DNA from 3 places in the Nocardia sp. CA-290969 genome. Region 1 is predicted to be linked to each of the others. Evidence: riboswitches for the same ligand, from Rfam matches in the RefSeq annotation. Region 1 holds a riboswitch; each other region holds the start of a gene.

Evidence for each region. A riboswitch is a leader RNA that binds a small molecule or an ion and turns the genes downstream of it on or off. The one in region 1 is predicted to bind S-adenosylmethionine.
Region 2: it holds a riboswitch for S-adenosylmethionine, as region 1 does, so the genes downstream of both, ACQEVO_RS11320 (aminotransferase class V-fold PLP-dependent enzyme) here and metX (homoserine O-acetyltransferase MetX) in region 1, are expected to answer to the same signal.
Region 3: it holds a riboswitch for S-adenosylmethionine, as region 1 does, so the genes downstream of both, ACQEVO_RS32430 (rhodanese-like domain-containing protein) here and metX (homoserine O-acetyltransferase MetX) in region 1, are expected to answer to the same signal.

What each region holds. Positions count from the first base shown of each region.
Region 1 is NZ_JBNJNJ010000001.1:5,649,800-5,659,495, reverse strand. Features, by position in the region: gene ACQEVO_RS25905 (STM4013/SEN3800 family hydrolase) at 1-407, opposite strand, end outside; gene ACQEVO_RS25900 (STM4014 family protein) at 409-1,542, opposite strand; gene ACQEVO_RS25895 (STM4015 family protein) at 1,539-2,516, opposite strand; gene ACQEVO_RS25890 (hypothetical protein) at 2,717-3,043, shown strand; gene ACQEVO_RS25885 (DUF6745 domain-containing protein) at 3,059-4,150, shown strand; gene ACQEVO_RS25880 (DUF3017 domain-containing protein) at 4,259-4,504, shown strand; gene metX (homoserine O-acetyltransferase MetX) at 4,515-5,624, opposite strand; SAM riboswitch class IV at 5,878-5,988, opposite strand; gene ACQEVO_RS25870 (NADP-dependent isocitrate dehydrogenase) at 6,263-7,480, shown strand; gene ACQEVO_RS25865 (acyl-CoA dehydrogenase family protein) at 8,003-9,250, shown strand; gene ACQEVO_RS25860 (alpha/beta fold hydrolase) at 9,560-9,696, opposite strand, start outside.
Region 2 is NZ_JBNJNJ010000001.1:2,426,395-2,436,090, forward strand. Features, by position in the region: gene ACQEVO_RS11315 (SDR family oxidoreductase) at 1-354, opposite strand, end outside; gene ACQEVO_RS11320 (aminotransferase class V-fold PLP-dependent enzyme) at 765-2,138, opposite strand; SAM riboswitch class IV at 2,186-2,299, opposite strand; gene ACQEVO_RS11325 (TetR/AcrR family transcriptional regulator) at 2,507-3,124, opposite strand; gene ACQEVO_RS11330 (oxygenase MpaB family protein) at 3,174-4,559, shown strand; gene ACQEVO_RS11335 (2Fe-2S iron-sulfur cluster-binding protein) at 4,556-4,852, shown strand; gene ACQEVO_RS11340 (flavin-containing monooxygenase) at 5,085-6,602, shown strand; gene ACQEVO_RS11345 (hypothetical protein) at 6,603-6,770, shown strand; gene ACQEVO_RS11350 (hypothetical protein) at 7,337-7,936, opposite strand; gene ACQEVO_RS11355 (oxygenase MpaB family protein) at 8,107-9,306, opposite strand; gene ACQEVO_RS11360 (TetR/AcrR family transcriptional regulator) at 9,643-9,696, shown strand, end outside.
Region 3 is NZ_JBNJNJ010000001.1:7,078,867-7,088,562, forward strand. Features, by position in the region: gene ACQEVO_RS32400 (acetate kinase) at 1-665, opposite strand, end outside; gene pta (phosphate acetyltransferase) at 695-2,767, opposite strand; gene ACQEVO_RS32410 (class I SAM-dependent methyltransferase) at 3,242-3,892, opposite strand; gene fgd (glucose-6-phosphate dehydrogenase (coenzyme-F420)) at 4,100-5,110, opposite strand; gene ACQEVO_RS32420 (HAD-IIA family hydrolase) at 5,315-6,091, shown strand; gene ACQEVO_RS32425 (O-succinylhomoserine sulfhydrylase) at 6,097-7,311, opposite strand; gene ACQEVO_RS32430 (rhodanese-like domain-containing protein) at 7,308-7,724, opposite strand; SAM riboswitch class IV at 7,740-7,852, opposite strand; gene ACQEVO_RS32435 (Rv0361 family membrane protein) at 7,917-8,387, opposite strand; gene ACQEVO_RS32440 (FAD-dependent oxidoreductase) at 8,617-9,696, shown strand, end outside.

The sequences.
Region 1 (9,696 bases):
GCGAACAATCCGGGCAGGGCGCTGCCCAGCGCGCCCTGTTTGTTGAAGAACCCCACCCCGCCGATACAGGCCGTTCGATACCCGAGGTCGGCGAGGGCGGCCGGTAGGTCGGGCCGGTCGTACACATAGGTGCCCGGGGCGGTCGTCTCACTGCCGGCGAAACGGGCGGCGAACAACCGGGGGTGTGGACCGGGCGCCGCCGGTGTCGGGAGGAATCCGGCGAAGATCGCCTGATGGGAGGCATAGGTGAAATTGCCCGGGGCATGGCGTTCTTCCCAGACGCCGCCCGGCAGCCGCGCCGTCAGGTTCGGTAGCCGGCCCGCGGCGGACTCCTCGGCCGCGACGTCGTAGCGCAGGGTGTCGAGGGTCAGCAGGAGCAGATCGTCCCGGCCGATCACCTCGTTCATATCAGGCCGGTACAAAAGCGTCCTCCGGTGCCGATGCGGTGCGCAGGGCACGGTACCAGCGCGGCGCGGCCGTGACCTGGGCCGCATAGGTGTCCAGACCGGCGGCGAATGTCCCGGGCAGGCCGGTGACCCCGGGCAGCAGATCACCGAAGGCGTTCACCTCGCCGACGACGAAGCGACGCCAGCCGTGGGTGGGCAGCAGATCCACCCCGACACACAATGTCGCGGGAAAACAGGCCGCGGCCCATTCCGCGAGTGCCAGGGCCCTGTCCCAGTGCGCGCCCGCCGCGGCCCGCGCGGCCGCCGGGTCGCCGCGGGAGCCGCCGAGATGCAAGTTGGTGATCGGAACTGCGGCACAGCGGATCACGACGTGGGTCGCCCGCCCCGCGACGACCACTACCCGCAGGTCCGACGCGCGGCCGTGCAGCGTCGATTTCGGAATCCACTGTTCGATGTGCAGCCCGTCCGGTGCGAGGCGTTCGACGATGGCGGCGATCTCGGATTCGCCGCGGTAGCGACGGACCCGCAGCGAGTTGTGCAGCGCACCGGACGGGGACAGTTCGACCGAGGTGGTGGCCCGGATCGAACCCCGGGGGTGCGCCTCGATCGCGAGCACACCGGACGCCGAGGAACCGTGCGCGATCTTCACGAACGCGCGGCGCAGCTCCCGTAGGTGCTCGCGCACTTCGGGCCAGCCGGTGATCGGTCGCGCGGCGCCGGAGGTGGGTGACCGGGGTACCGCGATCCCCGCCGCGGCCAGCCGGGTATGGCACAGCCGTTTGTCGAACAGGACCGCGAGGTCGCCCGGATCGTCGAGCCGGTGCCCGCCGTGCAGCGAGGCCACCGCGCCACGGAATCCGTGGTACCAGCGGGCCGTCCCCTCCACCCGGGTCGAGTCGGTGACCCCGCGGAGCAGCCGGTCCACTTCCGGGTTCTCTCCGGGTGAATCGAGCCGCACCAGCTCGTCGTCGTCGAACGTATGCCCGCCGGCGCGGAGTACGTCGAGCCATTCGACCACCCGCGGCACGGTCCCGGTGGCTTCGGCGGCCGCGGCGCGGAACGACCGGACCCGCCGATTCGTCCCGTTGCCGACCACCGCCCAGCGGTAGCCGCCCGCCGGCTGCGCGTCGGTCATTCGCTCACCGAGATGTAGCGGTGGACTTCACCGTCGTAGGTGTAGGAATCCGCGTCGTCGGGGTCCAGGTCGAGCGATACCGCGGGCTCGAGGGTTTCGCGCAGCCGCGCGCACAGCTCGGGGCTCAGGTAGTTGTGGTGCATATCCAGGGTTTTCAGGTGTGTCAGCGGCTGTCCGGCGAGCAGCGCCGCCGCGCCGGTATCGGTGAGCACACCCATCGAGACGTCCAGGGTTTCCAGCCCGGCCACCACGGGTGCCGTGGCCAGGGCCGCGCAGATCTCGTCCTGGATATCGCTGTTGCGCAGGGCCAGATATTTCAGGCTCGGCAGGCGGTCGCCGGCGAGGATCGGCGCGAAATCGGCGACTACGGCGTCGCCGAGATAGTGCGGGGTGCCGAGCCAGAGGTCCAGGTGGGTGAGGGCGGGGAAATCGCAGGCCGCGATATCGCGCACGACCGCCCCGGGGAGACCACCGGACTGCACGGTCAGCTTCTCGAGCCGCTCGTGCCGCAGGGGTGCGAAGCTCAGCTCCTCGGACCCGCGGACGACGAATTCGGTCAGTTCCGGGAAGGCCGCGAGCAGTTCGCTCACCGGACCCTGCCGGATCCAGGAGATCTCGGCTTCCTCCGGCTCGATATCGCCGAGGAACACCGAGCGCAGCGCCGGAAACCGGTCGCGGGCGGCGGCCATGGCTTCGATCACCAGATCCGAGGTGTCGTGTTCGCCGTCGACGAGATCGGCCCAGGAACCGGCCACGAACGCCCGTACGCGGGTGGTGTCCACCTGCTCGCAGAACCGCGCGAAGTGTTCGGGCCAGGGCTCTTCCACCTCGAAACCGGGACCCGCGATCCGCCACGCCACCGATTCGATCTCGGTGGGAATCGTGCCGGCCGTCGCCGGATCGCCCGGCGCATCCGGGAAATCGAAGACGGGCAGCCCGCCGAACTCTGTCAACCGCTCGAGATACTCGGGCATCCTGCGTTTTCCTCTCCCCGGGGCCGGTGGGACCGATGTCCCGGGATCGTTCTACCAATCCCCGCCGACACCCGCAGGCCGGCCGCTCCCGATCGGCACATCGCGCGCCCGCACCGGGAACCGCATGCGCGCAACGTTGTCGGTGGCCGCGGCTACCTTCCCGTGACATCGGCGCGAACGTGCCGAACGGGAGGAAAAGCATGTATCGCCAAGGGGACGTCCTGATAGTTCCGATCGCGGCCGAGAACGGCGCCGCGGCCGTCGAGCGATGGCAGCCCGCGCCGCGCGACCGGCGCGGCCGGATGGTGCTCGCGCTGGGTGAGGTGACCGGGCACGCGCACGCGATCACCTCGCCCGGCAAGCTGTTCCACGATCCGCACACACCGAATTCGATGGTGCTGCACCTGCCCGAGGGCGGGCGGCTGGTGCACGAGGAACATGCGGCGATCGGGCTGCCGAAAGGCTGGTACCGGGTGGTGCGGCAGCGCGAGTACGTACCGGGTGCCGTGCGGATCGTGGCGGACTGACCGGTGCCGGAAATCATGAGCGAGACAGAAATGAGCGCAGCGTTGACCGAGTTCGAGCAGTGGCGGGCGTTCTCCGCCACCACTGGCCCCGGCGACCGTGCCGCGGCCGAGGCAGGCGTCCGGCTCGCCTACGAAACCGCTGGGCTGGCGGCGCCGGAGCGGATCATCTGGGCGAGTTCACCGCTGGCGGCGGTGCACCTCCTGCGGCCGGAACTCGTGGCCGAGGCCGGGCGTTCGGTGCGCGAACAGGTGCGCAGCGCGCCCTGGGCGGCCGCGCGGGACCGGTTGCACGCCGCACTGGGTGCGCGGGAATTCGCCCGGCACTGGCAAGCCACCGGTGCCGCCCTGTGGGACCTCACCGAGCCGATCGTGGACCGGATCCGCGCCGGTGTGATCGCCGCGGCGGCCCCGGTCCCAGAAACCACCCGCGACGAGGACGCCGCCGCGAAGGAAGCCCTGCGGGCTGCCCGCCGCGAGGAGGTGCGGGTCCGGATGCTGCTGCTGGATGCGGTGATGGGCCAGCACGACGCCGCCTGGTTGTCGGCGTTCGACACGTCCTCTGGCGCGCCCTTGGCCGGCCTCGCCGCGGTGGCGCGGGAGGCGGGCTGGTGGTGGCCCTACGAGACGCTCGCGGTGATCAGCGAACGGCCCACCGCCCTCTATCGCGACGAGGCCGGCCGGCTGGACCGCGGCGACGGTCCGGCAATCGGCTACGGCGACGGATTCGGCCTCTACGCCTGGCGCGGAATGCCGGTACCCGCCGAATTCCTCGGGCAGCTGGCCGCGCTGACACCCGCGCGGATCCGCGCGGAGGAGAACGCCGAGCTGCGCCGGGTGATGCTGGAGTACTACGGCTACGACCGCTACCTGGCCGAATCCGGTGCCGAACCGCTGCAGCGCGACGACACCGGGGTGCTGTGGCGGATCGCGCTACCCGACGACGAGGACGTGGTGATGGTCGAGGTGGTCAACTCCACTCCGGAACCGGACGGTACGCATCGCACCTACTGGCTGCGGGTCCCGCCCGCCACCCGCACCGCACGCGAGGGGGTGGCCTGGACCTTCGGGCTCACGGCGCCGGAGTACGAACCGGTCGCGCAGACCTGACCGGCCGGATCTGGAACAATCGCACCCGTGACCCACGCCGAGACCGTGACCGAGGACGACCCCGGCACCGGCGGCCGCCTGGCCGTGTTCCTGCGCTGCCACCTGCCCATGGTGGTGGTCGTCGCGGTGATCGCGGTCGCCGTGGTTTTCGTCGCGCAGGACCGCTGGCGGCGCGGGGCGTTGTTCTTCGGCGGCGCGACGCTGATCGCCGCCGCCTTCCGGCTGTGCCTGCCGACGGTGCGGGTGGGGCTGCTGGCGGTGCGCAGCAGGCCGTTCGACGTGGGCGCGCTGACCCTGCTGGGCAGCGCGATCGTCTTCCTCGCCGCCACCATCAACACCCTCGGGGTGAGCTGAACCGGCCGCCTCAGCGGTGTTCGCGGGCCAGATCCATCGTCTGGACCAGCAGCTTCCCGATGGTTTCGGCCTCGGTGAGGAATCCGTCGTGGCCGTCGCGTGAGGAGATGACCTCGAAATGCCGGCAGCCCGCCAGCCCCTCGGCCAGTTCCTGCTGGGTGTGCAGCGGGTAGAGCCGGTCGGAATCGATACCGCCCACGATGCACGGCACCTCGCTGTGCGCCATCGCCGCCGCGATCCCGCCGCGGCCGCGGCCGATATCGTGGCGGTTCATCGCCTCGCTCAACAGCACATACGTAGCCGGATCGAACCGTTTGCACAGTTTCTCGGCCTGGTACTCGAGATAGCTCTGCACCGCGTAACGGCCGCCGTCCCACGGATCCTCACCGGCCTGCGGGCTGTTGGCGAACCGGCTGTCCAGCTCGACCTCGGTGCGGTAGGTGAGATGCGCGATCCGCCGCGCGATACCCATGCCGGCCATCGGCGCCCGGCCGGTGCCGTGATAGTCGCCGCCCTGCCAGTCGGGGTCGCCGGTGATGGCGGCGATCTGGGTGCTCTGTGTACCGATCTGGTCCGCGGTGGCGCGCGGGCCGACCGCGAGGACCAGCGCCGAGGCGATGCGCTCGGGGGCGCAGAGCATCCACTCCAGCACCCGCATACCGCCCATCGACCCGCCGACCGCCGCGGCCAGCCGGTCGATGCCGAGCACATCGAACAGTCGAAGTTCGGCGGTGACCTGGTCGCGGATGGAGATCTCCGGGAAGCGCGACCCCCACGGGGCGCCGTCCGGCGCCGGGGACGCGGGGCCGGTGCTGCCCTGGCAGCCGCCGAGCACGTTGGTGGCGACAACACACCAGTCGTCGGTGTCGATCGGCGCGCCCGGCCCGATCATCCCGTTCCACCAGCCCGGTTGGGGATGGTCGGCGTCCGGTTCACCCACCACGTGGGAGTCGCCGGTGAGCGCGTGCTCGATGAGCACCACATTGTCCTTGGCCGGCGACAGTTCGCCCCAGCGCTGCACGGCCAAGTGGACCGCCGGCAGCTGCGCGCCGTTCTCCAGTGTCAGGTCGCCGATATCGATCACGCCGAGGGTGCCGTCTGCCGGGGGAAGCTGCACCATGGGCACCGCCGCTGTCTGTTCGGTTCCCACCGTCACGCGAGCGCTTCCACACGCTCGGTCGTACAACCCGGCAATACCCGGGCTGCATCAATCCGGCTCCGGACCTGCGGCGCCGGAGGCGACGCCGAAAACACGGCGCGGGGGATACTGCCATCGGTCATATCGTGCTCCAGAAAAATTGGGGGTTGCTCGCCGCGACGCTGCGAGTGCCGGGCCCGAGGCGACCAGCACCGGCACATAACGGCGACCTCCTGACATGCGCTTGCTCCCGGCTTTCGGAAGCCCGGTCATCACCCGGAGCACCCCACCGCAGCAGGAGGGTTGCCGGCCAGCGAGCCGGGGCTTGGCGCTGGCGCTCATGACCTGCTCAATATGGTAGCGGGGCGTCGGGTGGGATCGAAATCCGCATACGCCGCCACCAGGTAATCTTGTGGCGAGATTCACCCTGTGAGATCTCACGACCGGGGCTGGCTGCACCGTGAGACAACCCGAAGCAGTACGCTCGTCTTGGTTACACCAGACGTCCCGTGGACAACGCGGGATGTATACGTTGTCTGTTGAACAGCTGGGGTCCGCTCACAAGCGTGTTCGCCTGGCCGTGCAATGAGGGCACCAGTCTTAGGAGGACACGAAGATCCATGTCCAAGATCAAGGTTGAAGGTACCGTCGTAGAACTCGACGGCGACGAGATGACCCGGATCATCTGGCAGTTCATCAAGGACAAGCTGATCCACCCGTACCTCGACGTGAATCTCGAGTACTACGACCTCGGCATCGAGTACCGCGACAAGACCGACGACCAGGTCACCGTGGACGCCGCCAATGCCATCAAAGAACACGGCGTCGGCGTGAAATGCGCGACGATCACCCCGGACGAGGCCCGCGTCGAGGAATTCGGGCTCAAGAAGATGTGGCGGTCGCCCAACGGCACCATCCGCAACATTCTCGGCGGCACCATCTTCCGCGCGCCGATCATCATCTCCAACGTTCCGCGCCTGGTCCCCGGCTGGACCAAGCCGATCATCATCGGCCGTCACGCCTTCGGTGACCAGTACCGCGCCACCGACTTCAAGGCCTTCCAGGCCGGCACCGTCACCCTCACCTTCACCCCCGAAGACGGCAGCGAGCCGATCGTGCACGAGGTCGTGAAGATGCCGGAAGAGGGCGGCGTCATCATGGGTATGTACAACTTCAAGAAGTCCATCGAGGACTTCGCGCGCGCCTCGTTCAACTACGGGCTGCAGCAGAACTACCCGGTCTACATGTCGACCAAGAACACCATCCTCAAGGCGTACGACGGCATGTTCAAGGACACCTTCCAGGAGGTGTTCGACGCCGAGTTCAAGACCCAGTTCGAGGCGGCCGGCCTCACCTACGAGCACCGGCTGATCGACGATATGGTCGCCTCCTCCATGAAATGGGAGGGCGGCTACGTCTGGGCCTGCAAGAACTACGACGGCGATGTGCAGTCCGATACCGTCGCGCAGGGCTTCGGTTCGCTCGGCCTGATGACCTCCGTGCTGCTCACCCCGGACGGCCGGACCTGTGAGGCCGAGGCCGCGCACGGTACGGTCACCCGGCACTACCGGCAGCATCAGCAGGGCAAGCCGACCTCGACCAACCCGATCGCGTCGATCTTCGCCTGGACCCGTGGCCTCGAGCATCGCGGCAAACTGGACAACACCCCCGAGGTGATCGGTTTCGCGCAGACCCTCGAGGATGTGGTCATCAAGACCGTCGAGGGCGGCCAGATGACCAAGGACCTCGCGCTGCTGGTCGGCGGCGACCAGGGCTACCTCACCACCGAGGAATTCCTCGCCGCGCTCGACGCGAACCTGGCCCGCGCACTGCGCTGACAACCCACGGCCCCACGGTCCCGGCGTGCTCCGGCACCCGGAGCGTGGAGCCGGAGCGCCCCGAAACCCCGAGAACAGGGCTGTGTTCTCGGGGTTTTGGTGTTTGTTTGCTCCGCCTTCGACCGAGCGCGATTTGGCCGCGACTCGAACGCGTCACGCGCGGAGGCAGCGAACCATCGGGCGCCGACCGCGCCGCGCCGCGCAGCGTCAGCGCCACCGAAACCCCTGGGGTTCGGCCCACTTCTGTCCCACACGCGCCCACGGCGGCGCCGAGTTCAGCGAGGCCCTGAGAGGGTTTGGCCCGTCCCTGCTTTCCGTGCTCGATGCGAGGCGGCGAAGCCGCGAGTGTCGAGTGCGGAAAGCAGGGACCAAGGGGGCCAAACCCCGCGGCGCCGCAGGCGCCGCAATTAAACACAGAAAGCTCAGCGAACAGGCGGCGGAACTGGCAGGCTGTCAACAAGGTGGATCCGTCGGGGTCTGCTCACTGATTTACGCCGTAATGCTGCTGCACGGAGGACGCCGATGTTCGAATGGTCCGATACCGATCTGATGGTCCGCGACGCTGTCCGGACCTTCATCGACAAAGAGGTGCGGCCCCACCTCGACGCGCTGGACAGCGGGGAAATGCTGCCCTACCCGGTGCTGCGCAAGCTCTACGCGGACTTCGGTATCGGCGCCATGGCCGAGGAAGCGCTGAACAAGCAGCTCGCCGCCAAACGCGCGGCGGCGGAAGGTGCGGAGAAGCCGGCCGCGGAGGACAGGGATTCGTCCGGTGGCGGGTTCGATCAGCAGACCATGATGGCCGTGCTCACCAGCGAGCTCTCCGGAGTCTGTATGGGTCTGTGCAGCTCCCTCGGGGTGAGCACCGGGCTCGGTGGCGCCACCATCCTCTCCCGCGGCACGCTCGCCCAGCAGGAGCGGTGGGTGCCCGATATCGTGAGCCTCCGCAAAATCGCGTGCTGGGCCATCACCGAACCCGATTCCGGGTCGGACGCCTTCGGCGGCATGAAAACCTACGTCCGCCGCGACGGCGAGGACTACATCCTCAACGGCCAGAAAACCTTCATCACCAACGGCCCCTTCGCCGACACCCTGGTCGTCTACGCCAAACTCGACGAAGGCGACGGCACCCCGGCGCGCGACCGCAAGGTGCTCACCTTCGTGCTCGACAAGGGTATGGAAGGCCTCGTCCAGGGCAAACCGTTCAAGAAAATGGGTCTGCACGCCTCGCCCACCGGCGAACTGTTCTTCGACAACGTCCGCCTGAGCCGCGACCGGCTGCTCGGCGAAACCGAGGAACACCGCGGCGGTGACGGCCGGGAAAGCGCCAAATCCAGTTTCGTGGCCGAACGCGTCGGGATCGGTTTCATGGCGCTCGGCGTGATCAACGAATGCCTGCGGCTGTGCACCGAATACGCCCGCAACCGCAAGTTGTGGGGTCAGGAGATCGGCCGTTTCCAGCTCATCCAGCTCAAGCTGGCGAAGATGGAGGTGGCCCGGATCAATGTGCAGAACATGGTCTTCAACATCATCGAGCGCGGGAAAGCCGGTAAACCGCTGAGCCTTTCGGAGGCATCCGCGGTGAAGCTGTACTCCTCGGAGGCGGCGACCGAGGTCGCGATGGAGGCCGTGCAGCTCTTCGGCGGCAACGGCTACATGTCGGAATACCGGGTGGAACAACTGGCCCGCGACGCCAAATCGCTGATGATCTACGCCGGCAGCAACGAAATCCAGGTCACCCACGTAGCAAAAGGCCTCCTCGCCCTCTGAGCCGCCGTCCGGAGCGACCTACCGGTTAGCCGCCGTCCGGACTTACCTGCCGGTTGGGCCAACGTCCACTCCGGGCGTGCCCAGCGGCGGGGCGGGTCTTACGAGGCCCCGAGAGGTTCAACATAACCCGGGAACCGAACGGGACCACGGCGGTGCCGAGTCTTACGAGGCCCTTGGAGGTTTTGGTCCGTCCCTGCTGTCAGCGCTCGATGCGATGCGGCGCAGCCGCGAGTGTCGAGTGCTGACAGCAGGGACCAAGGGGGCCAAAACCACGTGCCGCCGGAGGCGGCACCAAAAACACAGGGCCGATTACACAGCTCGCAAATGGTCGCGGCTGGCGTAGATGTGTTCGGCGACGAGGTTGGCGATCCGTTCGGGGTCCTCCAGCATGGGCACATGCCCGGCCCGGTTCAGCATGATGCGGTCCGCCGACTCGGGCAGTTCAC
Region 2 (9,696 bases), 3.2 Mb from region 1:
GCGCATGACCGGCAGGGCGGCGCGCAGACCCCACACCACCGCGTGCTGATTGATTCCGACAACCGCGTAGTAGCGGTCGAGATCCAGCGTTGCCGGGTCCTTGTCGACCGAGTTGGTACCGGCGTTGAGGACGAGCAGGTCCACCCGGTCCCCGGCCGCGGCCACCGCCGCCTGCGAGAGCGCCGGATCCGTCAGGTCCCCGACGATCGCCTCGCCGCCCAGTTCCGCGGCGACCTGCCGGACGACCGGATTGCGGTCCACCAGGATGCACCGGACGCCGTCGGCCGCCAATCGCCGCGCGGTGTGCTCGCCGATACCACCCGCCGCCCCGGTGATCACTGCGGTTTCTGCCATCTCGAACTCCTTCAGCGCGACCTCTCCGAAACAGAGAATATGCTTTCCGAAACACAGAATGCAATTCTGACGCTACTGGAGCCGGGTCGCTGACCTGTTCCGCCTGGTGAGGCTGATCCACGGCAAACCCGCGCTGGTCCGTCCGGCGGGGATACTCAGCGCCGGTTGCTGAGTGAGGTTGAACTGATAGGTCTACGGAGGCCGGTCCGGCCGGTCGGACGAACCGGCCGGGAGCACTCGGCCGGCAGCGGCGGAGCGCACTTTCCGGACGGTGCGCTCCGCCGCTGCGGTCGCCGAGTGGCGGGCCAACGTTGATCGCTGTGGCCGTTTGCCCTATGGATTATCTGCGGCCGTGGCACGAGCGTTGACCGGTGACAGCGGTCCGGGCCTCACCGGTACCCGCGCGATTCTCATACCGCGCAGGGCGCGGCGCCTGCGGCGGTACCGGGGGCCAGACCCGGGCGGGTCTCCGGGAACGGGTCCCAGCGTCCCGCGGCGCAGACGTAGTTCCAGCGTGGACCGTGGGCGACCAGTGCGGCCACCGCGTCCAGTAGCCGGTCGATATCTTCCTGCGTGGTACCCAGGCCGATACTGGCGCGCACTGCCGCGTCGATGCCCAGCCGGGCGAGCAGGGGATGCGCGCAGAATCGGCCGTCCCGGACGCCGATCCCGAATTCCGCGGACAGATACGCCGCGACCTGTCCCGGCTCGAAACCGTCCACGGTGAAGGCGACGATCCCCACGCTGTCGACTTCGCCGAGGCTTGCGGCCGTATCGGCTTCACCGCCGGCGACCGAGCCGGAGTTGCCGGCGTCGGGTTTCCAGATCCGCAGGCACTCGACACCCCGGGTCGCGGCGAGGCCGGTGCGGAGCCGGTGCGTCAGGGAACGCTCGTGCGCCTCGGCCTCCGGGCCGAGTTCGGTAAGGACCTCACAGGCCCTGGCCAGGGCCGCAGCACCCAGCACATTCGGCGATCCCGCTTCGTGCCGCTGCGGTGCGGGCGCCCACTCCGTGCTGTCGACAGTGACCTCCCGCACCGCGCCACCACCGGAGAGGTAGGGCGCCGCGGCATCCAGCCAGTCCCGGCGCCCGGCCAGCACGCCGGCGCCGAACGGGGCATACAGTTTGTGCCCGGAAAGCACCAGATAGTCGATACCGGTGGCGCGCAGGTCGATTCGCCGGTGCGGAGCCAGCTGTGCCGCGTCCACCAGGATCCGTGCGCCGCACTGGTGCGCCAGTTCGGCCAGACGGTCGAGGGGCAGCACTTCGCCCGTCACATTGGAAGCCCCGGTGACCGCCAGCAGCGCCGCGGGTTTCGCGCACAGCTCGGCCGCGAGCCGCTGCAGTGTCTCGGCGACGGTATCGGCCGCGCGCACCACCCGGCGCCCCCGGTGTTCCCACGCCAGCAGGTTCGCGTGATGTTCGATATCGAGTACCACGGTATCGCCGGGAACGCAGCCGGCCAGCAGATTCAGCGCGTCGGTGGTGTTGCGGGTGAACACCACCACTTGGTCGTCGGCGCAACCCAGGAATCGGCCCACCGTTTCCCGCGCCGCCTCGTAGCACTGTGTGGAGATCCGGGAGGCATACCCGGCCCCGCGGTGCACGCTGGCGTAGTAGGGCAACAGCTCGGCGACCCGGTCGCTGACCGGCGCCAGCGCGGGTGCACTGGCGGCGTAGTCGAAATTGGCGTAGGTCCGGGTTCCCCCTTGTACCAGGGGAACTCGCAAATCGGCACCGGAAACTCGGGCGAGGGTACCGGTCCGGTCGAGTACAGCGGTCATCACGCAATCCCATCGGCTCTGGGACTCCGGTGAGGAATGGTAGACGGAGTCCGCGCTTGCCGCGCCTGGTCGAGCGGCGGCCAGGTCGTCACCCGGGGCACCCCACCGCGGAGGAGGGTTGCCGGCCAGCAAGCCGGGGCTTGACGCTGGCACTCATGACCTGCAGCGAGAGTTTCAGATGCGCCCGCGAATGTCAACCCGTGTGGTCGGGCCCGGAGCGCTTACCGGCGTCGCAGATTGCGAGCAGCAATTCGCGTATTGCTCCCGAATCGGCGCCGCAGGCGGGCAGTGAGCGCCACTGTGCGGGCAGGGGATCCGGTACTCGCGTACTGCTCGGCTTCGCCGTCCGCGGTGCGTCTGCAGAGCCACTACCTGCGGAAATAGTTGAGTATCATGCGCGTGATATTGGTGAGGAAGGTATCGCGGGGGATATCGGGCTGGTCGAGGATGTAGCGGACGGTCAAGTGTTCGACGGTGCGCACCAGCATCCAGGCGGCGGTCGGGATATCCGTATCGTCGTGCAGGCGGTAGCCGCGCAGGGTGAGTGCGGCGCGGGTGAGGTCGGCGATCTGGTCCTCGAAGCTGACCACCGTATGCTCGACACTGAGCCGGGGTGTCTGCTCGACCACCGCGCGCAGCAGTTCGGGCTGATTACCGAGGGCGTCGAGCAGTGCTGAGATCGACTGGCGCAGAGCCACTTCCGGAGGTTCCGGCATATTCTCCAGGACCTGTGCGCGGACCCGGTCGGAGACCTCGCTGTTGTAGCGGTCGATGGCGGCGCCGAGCACCGCGTCCTTGTTGGGGAAGTACTGATACAGCGATCCCGGGCTGATTCCGGCGGCCCGGGCTATCCGGTTGGTCGAGGCGCCCTCGTAGCCGTGCGCGATGAGCACGGCCTGGCCGGCATCGATGATGCGCTCCACCATCTCCTTCGAGCGTTGCTGGCGCGGGGTCCGGCGGAGGCCGGCGCGAGGTACGGGCGGCATCTCAGAATGCGAATTGAACGCGAGCAATTATTCGTGTCAGCATTCGCTCATGCTGCCACAGGAGCCCACCACGAGCCCGCCGGGCGGGGAATCAGACCATGCCCACGAGGGGAACCGGCACCGGTTCGACTACTACTTCCGCACCGGGATGCCGCTGCGACCCCCACCGCCGCGGATCGCCCCGTCCGGTCTGTGGTTCGAAACCCGGAAACGGATGCTCGCGCCCTGGATCGATGTGCGGCGGGTACCGGTGGACACCCCGCAGGCCCGGATGATGGCCGATCACCTCTGGCAGGGTGACGAATTGATGGACGGTGTGGTCACCGCCTTCGCCCGGGTGGGTACGGCCGCCGGCCGGAAAATGCTCGATCAGGCGCTCGCGCACGGTATCGATACCGTCGACGACCCGCCCGCCGAACTCGTCGCCCTCTTCGATCACCTCGACAACCCGCCTGCGTGGTTCGACTCGCAGCGCTGGGAACAGGGCCGCCGGCTGTGGCTGAACGCCTCGATGTCGGGGAAGACGGCCATGCTGATGCAGGATTTCATGGGCACCTTCGTCGGCGCCGAGGTCGCGTCGGCCACCGGTGCGACGGGCCGCTACACCAACAACCCCTACCGGCGGAACCTGGAGACCGCGAACTGGTTCCGCAGTATGACCGTGGCCGGCGCACTGGACCGGTGGTCGCCGACCTTCCAGGACACGGTGCGGGTGCGGCTCATGCACGCACAGGTGCGGTCGGGGTTGAAGAAGGCCTGGGGTCCGGAGCATTTCGCGCGGCACGGCAACCCGATCTCCAATTCGACCACGATGGGCGCGGCGGTGACCTTCGGGCTGACACCGCTGTGTTTCGACCATGTGCACGGCCGGCGCGTCACCACCGGGCAGTTGGACGATGTCATGCACTACTGGGCGGGTATCGCGCACGTATTCGGGGTGGCCCCGGAACTGGTCCCCGCGACCGCGCTGGAAGGGATGCGCTTGGTCGACTATATGGTCGCCACCGCCGGAACGGCACCGGAATGGACGGCCCGGATGGCGGGCGCGGCAACCCGGGGTTTCGCAGGCGACGGTGCGCCGGCCCGGGCGAAGGTCGCGGCGGCGGCACCGGTGGCGGGCATGATGGCCTACTACAGCAGCGATGTCCTGGTCCGGGAACTTCTCGCGGAGACCCCGCTGCGGAATGTGCGGTTGCAGCCGTGGAAATCGGCGACCGGCCTGGCTTCCGCGGTAGAGGTCCGGGCGCGGGCACTGGGCGACAGGCTTCCCGGCGCGCAGGAGAGGCTGGCCCGTAAGGCGCGCCGCGACGATCCGATGTGGCGCTGGCAGTCGCGGATCGCGAAAGCAGCCGCGGCTCGCGCAGGAATCCGCGATACCCCCTACAACCACCACGACGGCTCCGCGGACGGGCAGCTGCGTCGTTCCCGGCGGTGAGGAGAAGGCGCCGCCGCCCCCGCCCCGAACCGGCGCGGGTGGTGATCGTCGAATTACGCCGATCGGGTGTCGAACTCGTGGTGCCGCCCGCGCTGACCGTACTCGAAGCATTGGAGCGCAACGGGTTCGACGTGCCCTCGATGTGCCGCGCGGGCCTGTGCGGCGCCTGCGAACAGCGACCACTGACAATCGAAACCGTACCGGGGACGCGCCCGCAGCGGGCGGCCGGTGATCCGATCCGCCTGTGTGTGACAACCGCCGGAACCGTCACCCGGTTGGTCCTCGACCTGTAATCCTCTCGTCCGCGCCACTCGCCGGACCGGTGCCGAACGGTTCCGGTGACGCCGTTGGGGAAAATCACCAATCCGGACTCGGTGTGTTCACCCGGCTGTACCGCTGAGTTAGGTTGGTGCGCGCGGACCCGAATCCGATTCGGCTTCCGAATTCCGGTATCGGCCGGAAACCCTCTCCCACACCGAAACCGGGAGACTTCCGGAGCCTTTTCCAGCGTCGGCAGGAGCGGTAGTGAGCACCGAAGACCCGAACCATCCAACGATCGCCGTCGTCGGCAGTGGATTCAGCGGAATAGGCTTGGCGATAAGCCTTGTACGCGCCGGATTCACCGGAGTGACCGTTTACGAACGGGCCGATGATATCGGGGGAGTGTGGCGGGACAACACCTACCCGGGTGCGGCCTGCGATGCACCGTCGCACCTCTATTCGTATTCCTTCGCGCCGAATCCAGGGTGGTCGCGCCGGTTCGCCCCACAGCCGGAAATTCTGGAGTATCTGCGCCGCTGCGCCGACGACCATGGAATCCGCGGACATATCCGCACCGGCACCGAGGTGGTCGCGGCGGTATTCGACGAACATCGATACCGCTGGGAACTCGAACTCTCCTCGGGCGAAACCGCCTACGCCGACGTACTGGTGACGGCCTGCGGACAGTTGAGCGGGCCCTCCTATCCGCGGTTGCCCGGCCTCGCCGATTTCACCGGTGCGGCCTTCCATTCCGCGCGCTGGGATCACACATTCGATCCCGCCGGCCGCGATATCGCGGTGATCGGCAACGGCGCCAGCGCAATCCAATTCGTCCCGCACCTGGTGGAAACCGCGCGCACGGTCACCGTGTTCCAGCGGCAAGCGCATTGGATCAGCCCCAAACCCGATGGCGAATACGGCCGGTTCCGGCGCCGGGCCAACCGATGGCTGCCGGTACTGCAGAAGATCCCGCGGCTGGCGATTTTCTGCTGGTTCGAGGGCATTCTCAACCCGATGCTGGTGTCGCGGCGCGGACGCCGGATACTGGCCGCGCCGATCAGGTTGTGGTGCCGGTGGAATCTGCGCCGGATCAGCGATCCCGGGCTGCGGCGCGCGTTGCTGCCCGACTACGAACTGGGCTGTAACCGCATTCTCACCTCGAACGAATACTACGAGGCGCTCGACCGGCAGACGGCACAGGTGGTGACGGACTCGATCCGGGAGGTCCGGCCCACCGGGATCGTCACCGAGGACGGCCGGCATTTCGATGTGGACGCCATCATCTACGCGACCGGTTTCCGGTCCCACGATTTCATGGCACCGATGCGCGTCACCGGTCCGGCCGGGCAGGATCTCGACACCATGTGGACAACCGGGCCGCGCGCCTATCTCGGTCTCACGGTGCCCGGTTTCCCCAATTTCTTCATGATGTACGGACCCAATACGAATGTCGGATCCGGGTCGATCGTCCATATGCTGGAAAGCCAGATGAAATATATTGTCGCTGCTGTCGGAGAAATACAGCGGGTGCGGTATCTGGATTTGCGGCCGGAGGTGCTCGAGGAATTCGACAGCGAAACCCGGCAGCGGCTGGCGGGCACAGTCTGGAACACCGGTGGCTGTCACAGCTGGTATGTCGCGGATACCGCCGCGGGCCCGCTGAATACGAACAACTGGCCGGGTTCGATGCTCGGGTACCGGCGCAGAACCCGCCGCTTCGATATCGAGAACTACCGCACGGTACCGCGCCCCGCCGCCGCCACGCGCGATGGAACGGTCTGAGTGCAGCCCGCAGCGGGCAGCGTCGGGCGCCCGCCGCGGGCGGGCAGCGAAACCGGCACCGGCAGCACCCTCGGGAGAAGGCACCCCTGCGCCATCGCCGGCCGGGGGCATCTCCTCGCTGCGCTGGTCGAGGTGGCGGCCTACGACAGCATGGTGGCGCACTACTAGGCGGAACGGGCCGCACGCCTATCCGATCCGGTTGTGCGGATCCACCGGCCGAACCGCACACGATTGCGGCTGCGCTGAGCAGGGCTGTGGGCGCTGTGCCGGTAGGCCGGTAAGGACGCGTCGGCTGGAGAGCGCTGCTGGTTTCCGGGACAGATGCCCGGTGACGGAGATCGGCGACACGGTCGAATTCGCGGCGCGATCCGCAGCAGGTGATCGCCCTGCCGGGACGGATACATCGCCGACGAAGCGGGCCGGCGTCGCGAGAGGCTCAGGGTGAACGGGTACAGACTGTTCGCGCGGTGGTGTAATCCGGTGGAATGCGCTGCGGTGACCACGGCGGGGGATGCGCAGCGGTCGAATCGCAGCGCGGTCGCGGTGGAGCCGGGCGGGTGCAGCGGGCACGGCAAAGCCCCTACTGCCGGGTGGTGTGCCCGGGAGTAGGGGCTTCGGTGGGCGGGTGCCGGGCGGCGTCCCGAAGTTCCGGCGCACCGGGGTTCACCGCGCAACCCGTGCTCGGTTCCCTTGCTGCCCGGCCGCATGCCGTCGGTGCCCGGTTGCGCCCGGGCCTAGCCCTCCGGCTGTTCCTCGGCCGGCGGTTCTTCGGCCGGGGGTTCCTCGACCGGCGGCTCGTCGACCGGATGGGTGGCACAGGCGAGAATCGCCTTACCCTTGTCCCGGGCGACCGTCTTGGCCTCGTCCACGTCGGGCAGCACCTCGACCGACGCGTCCTCGAACATGCAGGCGACCCGGCCGACCAGCGTCTCCAGCGGAGATTCGGGTGACAGGGCCGGTGTCTCGTCCGGCGGTGCCGGTTCACCCTCGGCGGGCGGCGGAGCCTCGCCTTCCGCGGGCGGTGCGGGTGCTTCGCTTTCCGCGGGCGGTGCGGGTGTTTCACCCTCGGCGGGCGGTGCGGTATCCGTACTTTCCGCCGGTGGCGCCGGCTCGGTGGTCGGAGCGGGTTGTTCCTCCGTGGGTGGCGTGGGTTCGCCCGGTGCAGTCGGCTCCTCGTTTCCGGTGGTCGGTGCCGGTTCGACCGGCGCCTCGCTGGTCGGCGTGGGCACCGGGGTGGTGACGTCCGGTGGCTGCGCCGACGCCAGCGGCGACACCAATCCGGCGGCCGCCACCGCGATGGCGAACGTGGCGAGCCTGCGGGAGGTTATCGGCATCACAAATCCTTGCTGTCGTGGAACTGGAATTTCGAGCTCGATTACCGATCGGTCTCCGCAGTGTATGTCCGCAATAATTCGGTATGTCGATTCCCGGCCTATCGACACAATTTACATATGAACGGCTGGGCCGCTGCACAATACATTCCGCTGCCGAATTTCCGGCAATTTCACAATTGAGTGGGTGCGCCCGCGGTAATCGGGGCGGCGGTGAGGAGTTCGAGGAATCGCTGCTGTTGGCGGCGGCCGCGTTCGGCGGCGTGCACGCGCCCGTCGCGAGCGAACCGCGCGGCGGCGCTGCGTGCGAGGTTGACGGGAAAACGCAGCAGCGGGTACCAGGGCGGCATATACGGCCACAATCCGAGCCGGTGCACCGCCCGGGGGCCGAGAAATGTTGTGGCGATGGACAGATGCTGGGCGCGTGCGAGCTGTCCGCGCAGCCGGGGCATATTCGGGTACGACCAGCCGAGCGGATCCCGGGCCATCGGAATCGCGAGCCGCCGGCTCGTTTCGTCGGGGTTCATGATCGCGGTGAGGCAGTGGTAGAGCACCCGCACACCGTCGCGGAACCCGGTGGGCAGCCACTGATCCTCGACGCCGATCAGCCAGCCCACGTACCGGGTGAGGTGGGCGGCGGCGTCGAGGTCGGCGCGGCGGGGGAGCATACCCATGGCCATACCGCCGACGAACGGCGCCAGCAGCGCACCCACCAGGGTCGCGGCCATATCGGTCTGGTTGATCGGCAGCCCCCATTCGCCGGTACGCCAATCGGGTTCGGCGAGCAGCTGCCGGCGGACCAGGGCGTGGATGAGCCGCACCCGCAGCGTCGAACGGTATCCGGCGCCGAACGGAGCCATGGCGTCCTCGCCTGATACGTCCATGGCCCAGCGCAGGGTGTCGGCGAAGCGGGCGGCCGGGCCTTTTTCGAGCGCGCCGGTGCGCAGCAGGGTCTTGTTGAAGCCGGAAGCCAGATAGCCGCCCAGGAAGGAGACGTCGCGGGCCAGGTAGAGGCCGTCCGCGCCGCCCATCCGGTAGACCTGCGCACCGCGCCGGAGCAGGGCGGGGTCCACCCAGGCCGGTGGTGTTTCGATGTGCCGGAAGAAGGCGGCCAACGGTGCGGGCGGGTCCGGGATCGAGGCAATTCCCGAGGCGAGCGCCTGGTCGAACAGTGGGCGGGTGGTGGCGGTGCCGGTTTCACACATCCAGGCGGCGAGTTCGTCCATGGCGGGGTCGGCGACCAGCAGTGATTCGCCCAGGGCCTGCCAGCGGCGGGTATCGGGCCTGCGGATCCCCAGCAGGAGTGCGAACGGCCGGAGGCCGGGTACCGCGCGGGGCGTGCGGGGGTGGCGGGTGGGAACGATCTGGTTCATGGAATCGGTCCTTAGAAATCCTGCTGTGTCCTTGTACCGAAGTGAAACGAACATATGAATGCCGTTACATGGTGTCAATGTGTTTGTAAGGTAACACCGGGCAAACCGTAATCGGGCCAGGCCGGCGTGGCTCCAGACAGAGCATCCGTGCGGGCAGTGGCGGTGCGCGTGCGCCGGGTCGGGCGGCCTGCCCGACCGCCCGTTGTGGTAGAGCACAACCGAAATGTTCTGTGCCGCGCGATTCTCCGAGGGGTTCGTATCGACTGCGCAACGGTGTACCCGGGAGCGGTGGATTGTATCGGCTATTGGTACGGCGCGATTGGTAGATTGAAAATCATGGTGAGGCAGGGTGACGCGGTCGACGAGAAGATCATGGATGCTGCGCTGGTG
Region 3 (9,696 bases), 1.4 Mb from region 1:
CCCCGCAGCGCGGAGACAGAGGCACCGTTGCCCAGGTGGAAGATGATCTGATTCAGCGAGTCCGCCGGCCGGCCGAGGAATTCGGCGACGCGGCCGGAGACGTATTCGTGTGAGGTGCCGTGGAAACCGTAGCGGCGGATACCGTGCGTTTCGGCGACCTGACTGTCGATCGCGTACGTTTTCGCGGCTGCGGGCAGCCCGTGGAAGAACGCTGTGTCGAACACCGCGACCTGCGGGACCTCCGGCAGCAGGGTACGCACGGCGTCGATCCCGCGGATATTGGCCGGGTTGTGCAGTGGCGCGAGGGTGGACAGTTCGGTGATGGTGCGTAGCACCTGATCGTCGACGAGGGTGGGCCGGTAGAAGATCTCGCCGCCGTGGACGACCCGGTGCCCTACGGCGGTGATACCCGCCCGGGTCAGGTCGTGGCCGGCTTCGGCGAATTTGTCGAAGGCCAGGCGTAAACCGGCGGTGTGGTCGGGGATCGGCACCTTGTCGGTGACGGTCTGCTCGCCCGCGGTGTGCTCGATCGCGCCGCCGTCCTCCTCGCCGATCCGCTCCACCAGTCCGGAGGCGATGATCGTGCCCGAATCCGGTTCGAGAAGTTGATATTTGATCGAGGAGGAACCCGAGTTGACCACCAGTACGCGTGTCGGTTGCACCACCGCCATCGTCTCCTGTTCGCCGGGTCGCGTCACTGCTGCTGTGCCTGAATGGCGGTGATGGCCACCGTGTTCACGATATCGGTGACCAGCGCGCCCCGGGACAGGTCGTTCACCGGTTTGCGCAGACCTTGCAGTACGGGCCCGATCGCGACCGCGCCCGCGCTGCGCTGCACCGCCTTGTAGGTGTTGTTGCCGGTGTTGAGGTCCGGGAAGATGAATACCGTGGCGCGCCCGGCCACCTCCGAATTCGGCAGTTTCGCGTCGGCGACCGTGGGCTCGATGGCGGCGTCGTATTGGATCGGCCCTTCCACCAGCAGTTCCGGGGCGCGTTCCCGGACCAGGCCGGTCGCCACCCGCACCTTGTCGACATCGGCGCCGCTGCCGGATTCGCCGGTGGAGTAGGACAGCATCGCCACCCGGGGCTCGATACCGAACCGGGCGGCGGTGGCCGCCGAGGAGACGGCGATATCGGCCAGCTGTTCGGAACTCGGATCGGGAACGACGGCGCAGTCGCCGTAGGCGAGCACCCGGTCGGCCAGGCACATCAGGAACACACTCGACACCGTCGAAACACCCGGCACCGTTTTGATGATCTCGAACGACGGCCGGATGGTGTGCGCGGTGGTGTGCGCGGCACCGGACACCATGCCGTCGGCGAGGCCGCGATGCACCATCATGGTGCCGAAATAGGAGATATCGGTGACGGTTTCGCGGGCCCGCTCGACCGTCATACCTTTGTGTTTGCGCAGTTCGGCGTATTCGCGGGCGAAATCGTCGAGATGTTCGGAGGTGCGCGGATCGAGTACCTGGGCGTCGGCGATATCGACCCCGAGTTCGGCGGCGCGCGCCCGGATCGCGGTCTCGTCGCCCAGGATGATCAGATCGGCGACCTTGCGTTGTAGTACCCGCCCGGCCGCGCGCAGCACCCGGTCGTCGTCGCCTTCGGGCAGCACGATGGTTTTGCGGTCGGCCCGGGCGCGTTCTATCAGCTGGTATTCGAACATCTGCGGGGTCACCACACTGGTGAGCGGAACCTCCAGGCGGCGCAGGAACTCCGCGGCGTCCACATGGGTTTCCATCAGCGCCAGCGCGGTATCGACCTTGCGTGGGTTGTCGGCCGACATCCGGCCGCGGGTGCGATGCGCGACACCGGCGGTGTCGTAGGTGCCCAGACCTGTGGTCAGGATGGGTAATCGCGGTTTCAGGCCCGTGATCAGGCGGCCGATCGCCGGATGGGGCAGCAGGCCCCCGTTCATCACGATCCCGGCCAGCGACGGGAAGCTCTCCGCTTCATGCGCGTTCACCACACTGAGCAGCACGTCGGAGCGGTCCCCGGGGGCGATCACGACGGCGCCGTCGAACAGGCGCTCGAGGATGTGTTCGGCGGTCATCCCGCCCACCATCACACCCAGCGCCTCGCGGTGCAGCAGTTCGGGGTCGCCGCTGTAGATCTCGCCGTCCAGCGCCGCGCACAACTCCGCCATGGTGGGCGCGATCAGCAACGGCACCTCGGGCAGGCTCCAGCACGGTACGCCGAAGCCGGTGAGCCGTTCCCGCACCTGGTCGAGCTCTTCGGGCGCGCACCGGTTGGCGATGATCGCGCTGAGTTGCGCGTGCTCCCCGGACAACTCGGCCGTGCACAGTTCCACCAGCTGCTCGACCTCGTCCGGGGTGCGCTGCGCCCCCCGCACCACCAGCAGCACCGGAGCCCCCAGGTTCACCGCGATCCGCGCGTTGAACCGGAGTTCGCTGGGGCTGGCCACGTCGGTGTAATCGCTGCCCACGATCACCACGGCGTCACAGGCCGCCGCCACCTCGTGGTACCGCATCACGATCTCGGAGATGGCGGCGTCCGGGTCGGTATGCACCTGCTCATAGCTGACCCCCACCGCCTGCTGGTACTCGATATCGGCGGTGCTGTGCTCGAGCAGCAATTCGAGAATGTAATCGGGTTCGGTCACCGACCGGGTGATCGGCCGGAAGACCCCCACGCGCGCGGTGGTCGCGCACAACATCTGCAGCACACCGAGCGCCACGGTCGATTTCCCGGTATCACCCTCCGGCGATGCGATGTACACACTGGACGCAGCAACCTCGGCCATGAGGGAGAGCCTAACGGTGATCCCCGCGCCACCGGCGGTGACGCGGGACGCACATCCACACAGGGCGGCCTCAGGCGGTCGTGTTCCGGGTAGCCGGAGCAGGTGGGGGGTGGTTTGCGGGGTCGAGGGTCCTGCAACACAATGCCTTCGAGCTGAAGCCTGCGAGGCTGACCGTCATCAACTCCAGCTACCAGCTCGCCCTGTTTCTGGCGATGTCAGTCGTAATCGGGCTGCGATAACGCCAAGGAGTGGGTTCGCGAAGAGGCCTGTGCGCTGCGTTCGTCCATTTTGTCCAGGCGCGCGAGTTTGGCTGCAGCGGCGTGCAGGCTGACGCGTAGTCCCTCGACTTCCCCGGTCCAGCCCCAGGCTTTCGCCTCGGCGATACGGTTGCGCAGATCGGCGATGATCTCGGCCAGGCGCGCGGGCGCGTGGGTCCACCGGTAGCCTCGGGCATCGGATGCATGCTTCTCTGAACTACTGGTAGGGCTGGTGACGTGCGAAAAGTATTGCTTGCGACGCTTTCGCTTCCGGGGCGAGCAGCATGTGAGCCTCGACCATGAATCCGGCATCACGCAGCCAGGCCGTCATGAGGTCCGGCTGGCGACGGTGGACATGGACATTCATCGGGTGACCGCCATAGCCTTGGGTCTTCAACTGCGACTCGGTGCCGACGTGGAACAGTAATTGCAGTGGTCCGCCGGGACGCAGTACTCGATGAAAGTGCCTCAGCACGGCCGGGACCTCGTCGTCGGGGACGTGGATCAACGACTGCCAGACCAGCATGCCGGCCATCGAGGCTGCCGGGAAGTCCAGCTCCGTCATAGAACCCACCTCGAACCGCAGTCCAGGGTGGTCACGCCGAGCTAACTCGATCATCCCAGGGGAGAGATCGATACCGAAGACATCAACACCCAGCTCGTGTAAGTAGGCGGTAACGTGTCCGGGACCGCACCCGACATCGGCTACGAGCCCGCCGCCGACGGCCCGCACGCTGTCCGCGAACAATGCCAGAGCTGCACGGAGGTATGGGTGTCCAGTCAGGGCATCGCGCACCTGGTCGGCATAGCTCAGCGCGACAGTGTCGTAGGAGGTTCGGGTATCGGTCAACCAGTCGTCTGCGCTCATCACCGGCAGGGTAGTCCGTAACCATCAATTGCACTCGACCGATGCTACGGCGGCTGGATTGAGGAGCATCTGAGCTAATTCCTATGGGGCAGAAGTCCTTCCGGAATGGCATCGAATCCGAGATGCCGAGTTGTATTGTCAGCCGTCGCCAGCACGGCCGGCCGATGGGCGATTCGTTTATCGGCCGGCCGCGAAAGCCGTTCTTTTCTAGGCGAGTTTGCGCAGGCGCGGTGCCAGGTCGCGCTGGAAGAGGTCCAGGAACCGCCGTTGGTCGTGGCCGGGGGCGTGGAACACCAGGTGGTTCAGTCCGGCGTCCACATACGGCTTCACCAGCTCGACCGCCTCGTCCGGGTCGCTGGCGACGATCCAGCGTTTGGCGATCTGCTCGATCGGCAGCGCGTCGGCCGCCTCCTCCATTTCGATCGGGTCGGTGATGCTGTGCTTCTGTTCGGCCGTCAGTGACAGCGGCGCCCAGAAACGCGTGTTCTCCAGCGCCAGCTCGGGGTCGGTGTCGTAGGAGATCTTGATCTCGATCATCCGGTCGATGGTGCTCACCTCCCGGTCCACCTTCGCCGCGCCCTCGGCGACCGCCGGCATCAGTTTCTCGGTGTAGAGATCCATCCCCTTGCCGGACGTGCAGATGAAACCGTCACCCGCGCGGCCCGCGTACCGGGCCACCACCGGACCACCGGCCGCGATGTAGACCGGGATGCCGCCCTCGGGGACGTCGTAGATCGAGGCGCCCACCGTCTTGTAATAGGTCCCGTCGAAATCGGTGCGCGCACCCGTCCACAGCGCCCGCATCAGATCCACCGATTCCCGCAGGCGGGCGAACCGCTCCTTGAATTCCGGCCATTCACCGGCGTATCCGGTGGCGATCTCGTTCAGCGCCTCACCGGTGCCGACACCCAGCATCACCCGCCCCGGATACAGGCAGCCCATCGTCGCGAAGGCCTGCGCGATCACCGCCGGGTTGTAGCGGAAGGTCGGGGTGAGCACCGAGGTGCCGAGCATGATCCGCTCGGTCCGCTCACCCGCGGCCGCCATCCAGGCCAGTGAGAACGGCGCGTGGCCGCCCTTGTGCCGCCACGGCTGGAAATGGTCGCTGACCGTCGCGCTGTCGAGGCCGTGTTCCTCGGCCAGCACCGCCAGCTCCACCAGTTCGCGGGGTCCGAATTGTTCCGCCGACGCTTTGTACCCGAGCTTGAGCTCACCCATATGCGCCACTCCTGTCGCGTTGTGGTCGGACCGTCTCCGGCCCCGGATTCGACCATAACCACCGCCACCGGCGGCCGCTTCCGGTGGTCCGGATCACCGGACGCGCGCCGCGGGTTCCGGGCGCGGCATACCCACCCCGGGAGGTACGAAGCGCAGAATTGTCGGGTGAGCCCCGATGATCCGATCCTGTCCTACCTGACCGATATGGACGGCGTGCTGGTCCACGAGGACCATCTGGTCCCCGGCGCCGACGAGTTCCTCGCCGAACTGCGCGCCGAGCAGATCCCGTTCCTCGTCCTGACCAACAACTCCATCCGTACCCCGCGCGATCTCCAGGCGAGATTGCGGCAGACCGGTCTCGACATCCCGGAAAACGCGATCTGGACCTCCGCCCTGGCCACCGCCCATTTCCTGAACGAGCAGCGCCCCGGCGGCACCGCGTACGTGGTCGGCGAATCGGGTCTCACCACCGCGCTGCACGAAATCGGCTACGTCCTCACCGACGTGGACCCCGACTACGTGGTGCTCGGCGAAACCCGCACCTATTCGTTCGAGGCGATCACCACCGCGATCCGGCTGGTCGAACGCGGTGCCCGGTTCATCGCCACCAACCCCGACCCCACCGGCCCGTCCCGCGACGGGGTCCTGCCCGCCACCGGTTCGGTGGCGGCGCTGATCACCCGCGCCACCGGCCGCGACCCCTACTACATCGGGAAACCCAACCCGCTGATGATGCGGTCGGCGCTGCGCCGGATCGATGCCCATTCACAGACCAGCGTGATGATCGGCGATCGGATGGACACCGATGTGATCTCCGGGATGGAAGCGGGTATGCGCACGATCCTGGTCACCTCGGGTATCTCCACCCGGCATTCGGTGGAGAACTACCCGTACCGGCCCACTATGACGCTGAACTCGGTGGCCGACCTGGTGGGCCGGGTCCGGACCCCCTTCACGGAGCCCACCGCTCAACCTGGGTGAACCGATCAGCGCAGGGCGTGATCGAGGTCGCCCAGGAGGTCTTCGATGTCTTCCAGGCCGACGGATACGCGCACTACTCCATCCGAGAGGCCGATACTTGCTCGGCCTTCCGGGCCCATCGCGCGGTGGGTGGTGGTCGCGGGGTGGGTGATGAGGGTTTTGGCGTCGCCGAGGTTGTTGGAGATATCGATGATCCGCAGCCCGTTGAGTACTTCGAAGGCTCGTTTCTTGGCGGCGTCCTCTGCTGCCTTCAGTTCGAAGGTCACCACGGTGCCGCCACCGCTCATCTGGTCGGTCGCCAGTTTGTACTGCGGGTGGGATTCGAGGAAGGGGTAGCGCACCCAGCTGACCGCCGGATGCTCGTCGAGGTATTTCGCGATCCGCAGGGCCGAATCCGCCGACTGCCGGACCCGCAGCGGCATGGTTTCCAGGCCCTTGAGCAGCGTCCAGGCGTTGAACGGGCTCAGCGCCGGGCCGGTGTGCCGCATGAGTGTCTTCACCGGGCCCTCGATGTACTCCTCCGACCCGAGGATCGCGCCGCCCAGCACCCGGCCCTGGCCGTCGATGTGTTTGGTGCCCGAGTACACGATCACGTCCGCGCCGAGTTCGAAGCCGCGTTGCAGCAGCGGGGTGGCGAAAACGTTGTCCAGCACCACTTTCGCGCCCGCGGCGTGTGCGAGCTCGCATACTTTGCGCACGTCGACCAGGGTCTGCATCGGGTTGGCGGGGGTTTCGAAGAACACCGCGGCGGTGGGTTCGGACAGCGCCGCCTCCCACTGCTCGAGGTCTTCACCGTCGACGAAAACGGTCTCCACACCCCAGCGCGGCAGGATTTCGTTGCACACCACGAAACACGATCCGAACAGGCTGCGTGCCGCCACCAGCCGGTCGCCCGCCTTCAGCAGCGCGCCGAGCGCCACGAAAACGGCCGACATACCGCTGGCGGTGGCGAAACAGGCCTCGGCGCCGTCGAGCAGACGCATCCGTTCCTGGAACATCGACACGGTCGGGTTGCCGTAGCGCGAGTACACGTAGTGCGGGACGTCGCCGGTGAACGCCGCCTCGGCGGCTTCCGCGGTGGCGTAGACGAATCCGGAGTTCAGGTACAGCGCCTCGGAGGTTTCCTCGAAGCCCGACCGGCTCAGGCCGCCGCGCACCCCCAGCGTGGCCGGGCCGACACCTTCGGGCAGTGCCCGTTCGAACGCGCCGCCGCTGATCACGACTGCCGCCAGGGCAGGCCGTGGGCGCGCCAGCCGGCGCCGCCGCGATGCCCGAACTCGTCCAGCGGACCCTCGAAACCTTCCGCGACGTTGTAGGCGGGCGCGATCCCGGCCGCGGTCGCGGCATCGGCGGCATGCGCGGATCGTTGACCCGACCGGCACAGGAACAGCACCGGGGCGTCGGCAGGGCGGTCGCCCAGCGCGGTGCGCAACTGGTCCAGGAATCCGGTGTTGCGCGCGCCGGTCGCATCGACCCATTCGACCAGCAGTGTCGGCTTGGCGACGGAACTGGTGTCGGGGACGCCGACGAACTTCCATTCGGCCTCGGTGCGCACGTCCACCAGGACGGCGTCGGGATTGTCGGCCAGCAGTTCCCAGGCCTGCTGTGGACCGATATCACCTGCGTAACTCAACGTGAACCTCCTGCGAATCCGCACTTGCCGCATCCGTTCGATGCGTGCCAGGTCGTCACCCGGAGCACCCCACCGCGGAGGAGGGTTGCCGACCAGCGAGCCGGGGCTTGGCGCTGGCACTCATGACCTAATGGATGAGATTGCCCGGACCTCCCCGGCCGTGTCAAACCCCAGTTGACGCCCGGCGGTAAATCATTCGACCGGCCGATTGCACACCTTCCACTCGCCGTCGGTGTGGAACATCCACCAGGTCGATGTCTCCTCGTTGTCCTCGACCCGGCTGGTCACTTCGATGGTCGCGGTCTCGCCGTTGACCTGCACCGGGCCGAATCTCGTGATCTCGATATCTTTTCCGGTCTCGCCGGGTTGCAGCCGCGGCGCCAGCGGGGAGCGGGCGGGAACGAACCCCGGGCAGACCGCTTCGCGGGGCGGTTCGGGTCCGTAGCGGCTGCTCACTTGGGCGAAGTCGCGGACCGCGCCGGCGATCCGGTCGGATTCTGTGACATTTTTCTCAACGGGTGCCAGCAGGCCGGTGAGCAGGATGCCCCCGAGAATGAGGACCGCGATCACCGCGGCCACGACGAACGGCGTGATCGTGCGCCGTGCCGGGGTGTCATCCGGGTCGGTGGCCGCCGGGTCGTCAGCGGGTCCGGAATCGCTCATACCCATGATCATCCCTGGTCCCCGCGGCGGGGGCACGCCCGCACCCCGATAGAATTGCAGGAGACCGCGGGTGGACGGCACAGCAGTCGCCGCGGGGACGTGGGAAGACGTAGCGCGAACCGGCTGCCCGAAACGGCGCGATGACGGCGCATACAAGCCACGCGTCAACTTAGCCTAAGCTAAGCACAACGCCAGTGATTCTTTCGACCGATAAGGGTGCGCGTAACAGATGACCGAGCAGAAGGAAGCGAATCGCCCGCTTCGGATCGCGATCGTGGGAGCTGGTCCGGCGGGTATCTACGCCGCTGATGCGTTGATGAAATCGGATGCCGAGGTCTCGATCGACCTGTTCGAGCGGATGCCCGCCCCCTTCGGGCTCATCCGCTACGGCGTCGCGCCCGACCACCCGCGCATCAAGGGAATCGTCACGGCCCTGCACAAGGTGCTGGACAAGGAGCAGGTGCGGCTGCTGGGCAATATCGACTACGGCACCGATATCACCCTGTCGGATCTGCGGCGTTTCTACGACGCGGTGATCTTCTCCACCGGCGCCAACGCCGACCGCGCGCTGCCGATCCCCGGTATCGACCTGGACGGCTCCTACGGTGCCGCCGATTTCGTGTCCTGGTACGACGGGCACCCGGATGTGCCCCGCACCTGGCCGCTGGACGCGGAGAAGGTCGCGGTGCTGGGCGTCGGCAATGTCGCGCTGGACGTGGCGCGGGTGCTGGCCAAGACCGGTGACGAACTGCTGCCCACCGAGATCCCGCCGAACGTCTACGCCGGCCTGAAGGAGAACAAGGCCGTCGAGGTGCACGTCTTCGGCCGCCGCGGTCCTGCGCAGGCCAAGTTCACCCCGCTCGAGCTGCGCGAACTCGATCATTCGCCGACGATCGAGGTGATCGTCGACCCCGAGGACATCGACTACGACGAGGGCTCGGAGGCCGCGCGCCGCCATTCCAAGCAGGTCGATATGGTCGCCAACACCCTCGAACAGTGGGCGATCCGGGATCAGGGCAACCGGCCGCACAAGCTGTTCCTGCACTTCTTCGAATCGCCTTCGGAGATCCTCGGCGAGGACGGCAAGGTCGTGGGGCTGCGCACCGAACGCACCCAGCTCGACGGCACCGGCAACGTGAAGGGCACCGGAAACTTCCGCGACTGGGATGTCCAGGCGGTCTACCGGGCGGTCGGCTACCTGTCGCAGAACATCTCCGAGCTGCCGTTCGACGACCAGGCCGGGGTGATCCCGAACGAGGCCGGTCGGGTGCTCGTCGACGAGGACGCCGACGGCGCCGCGCGCTATATG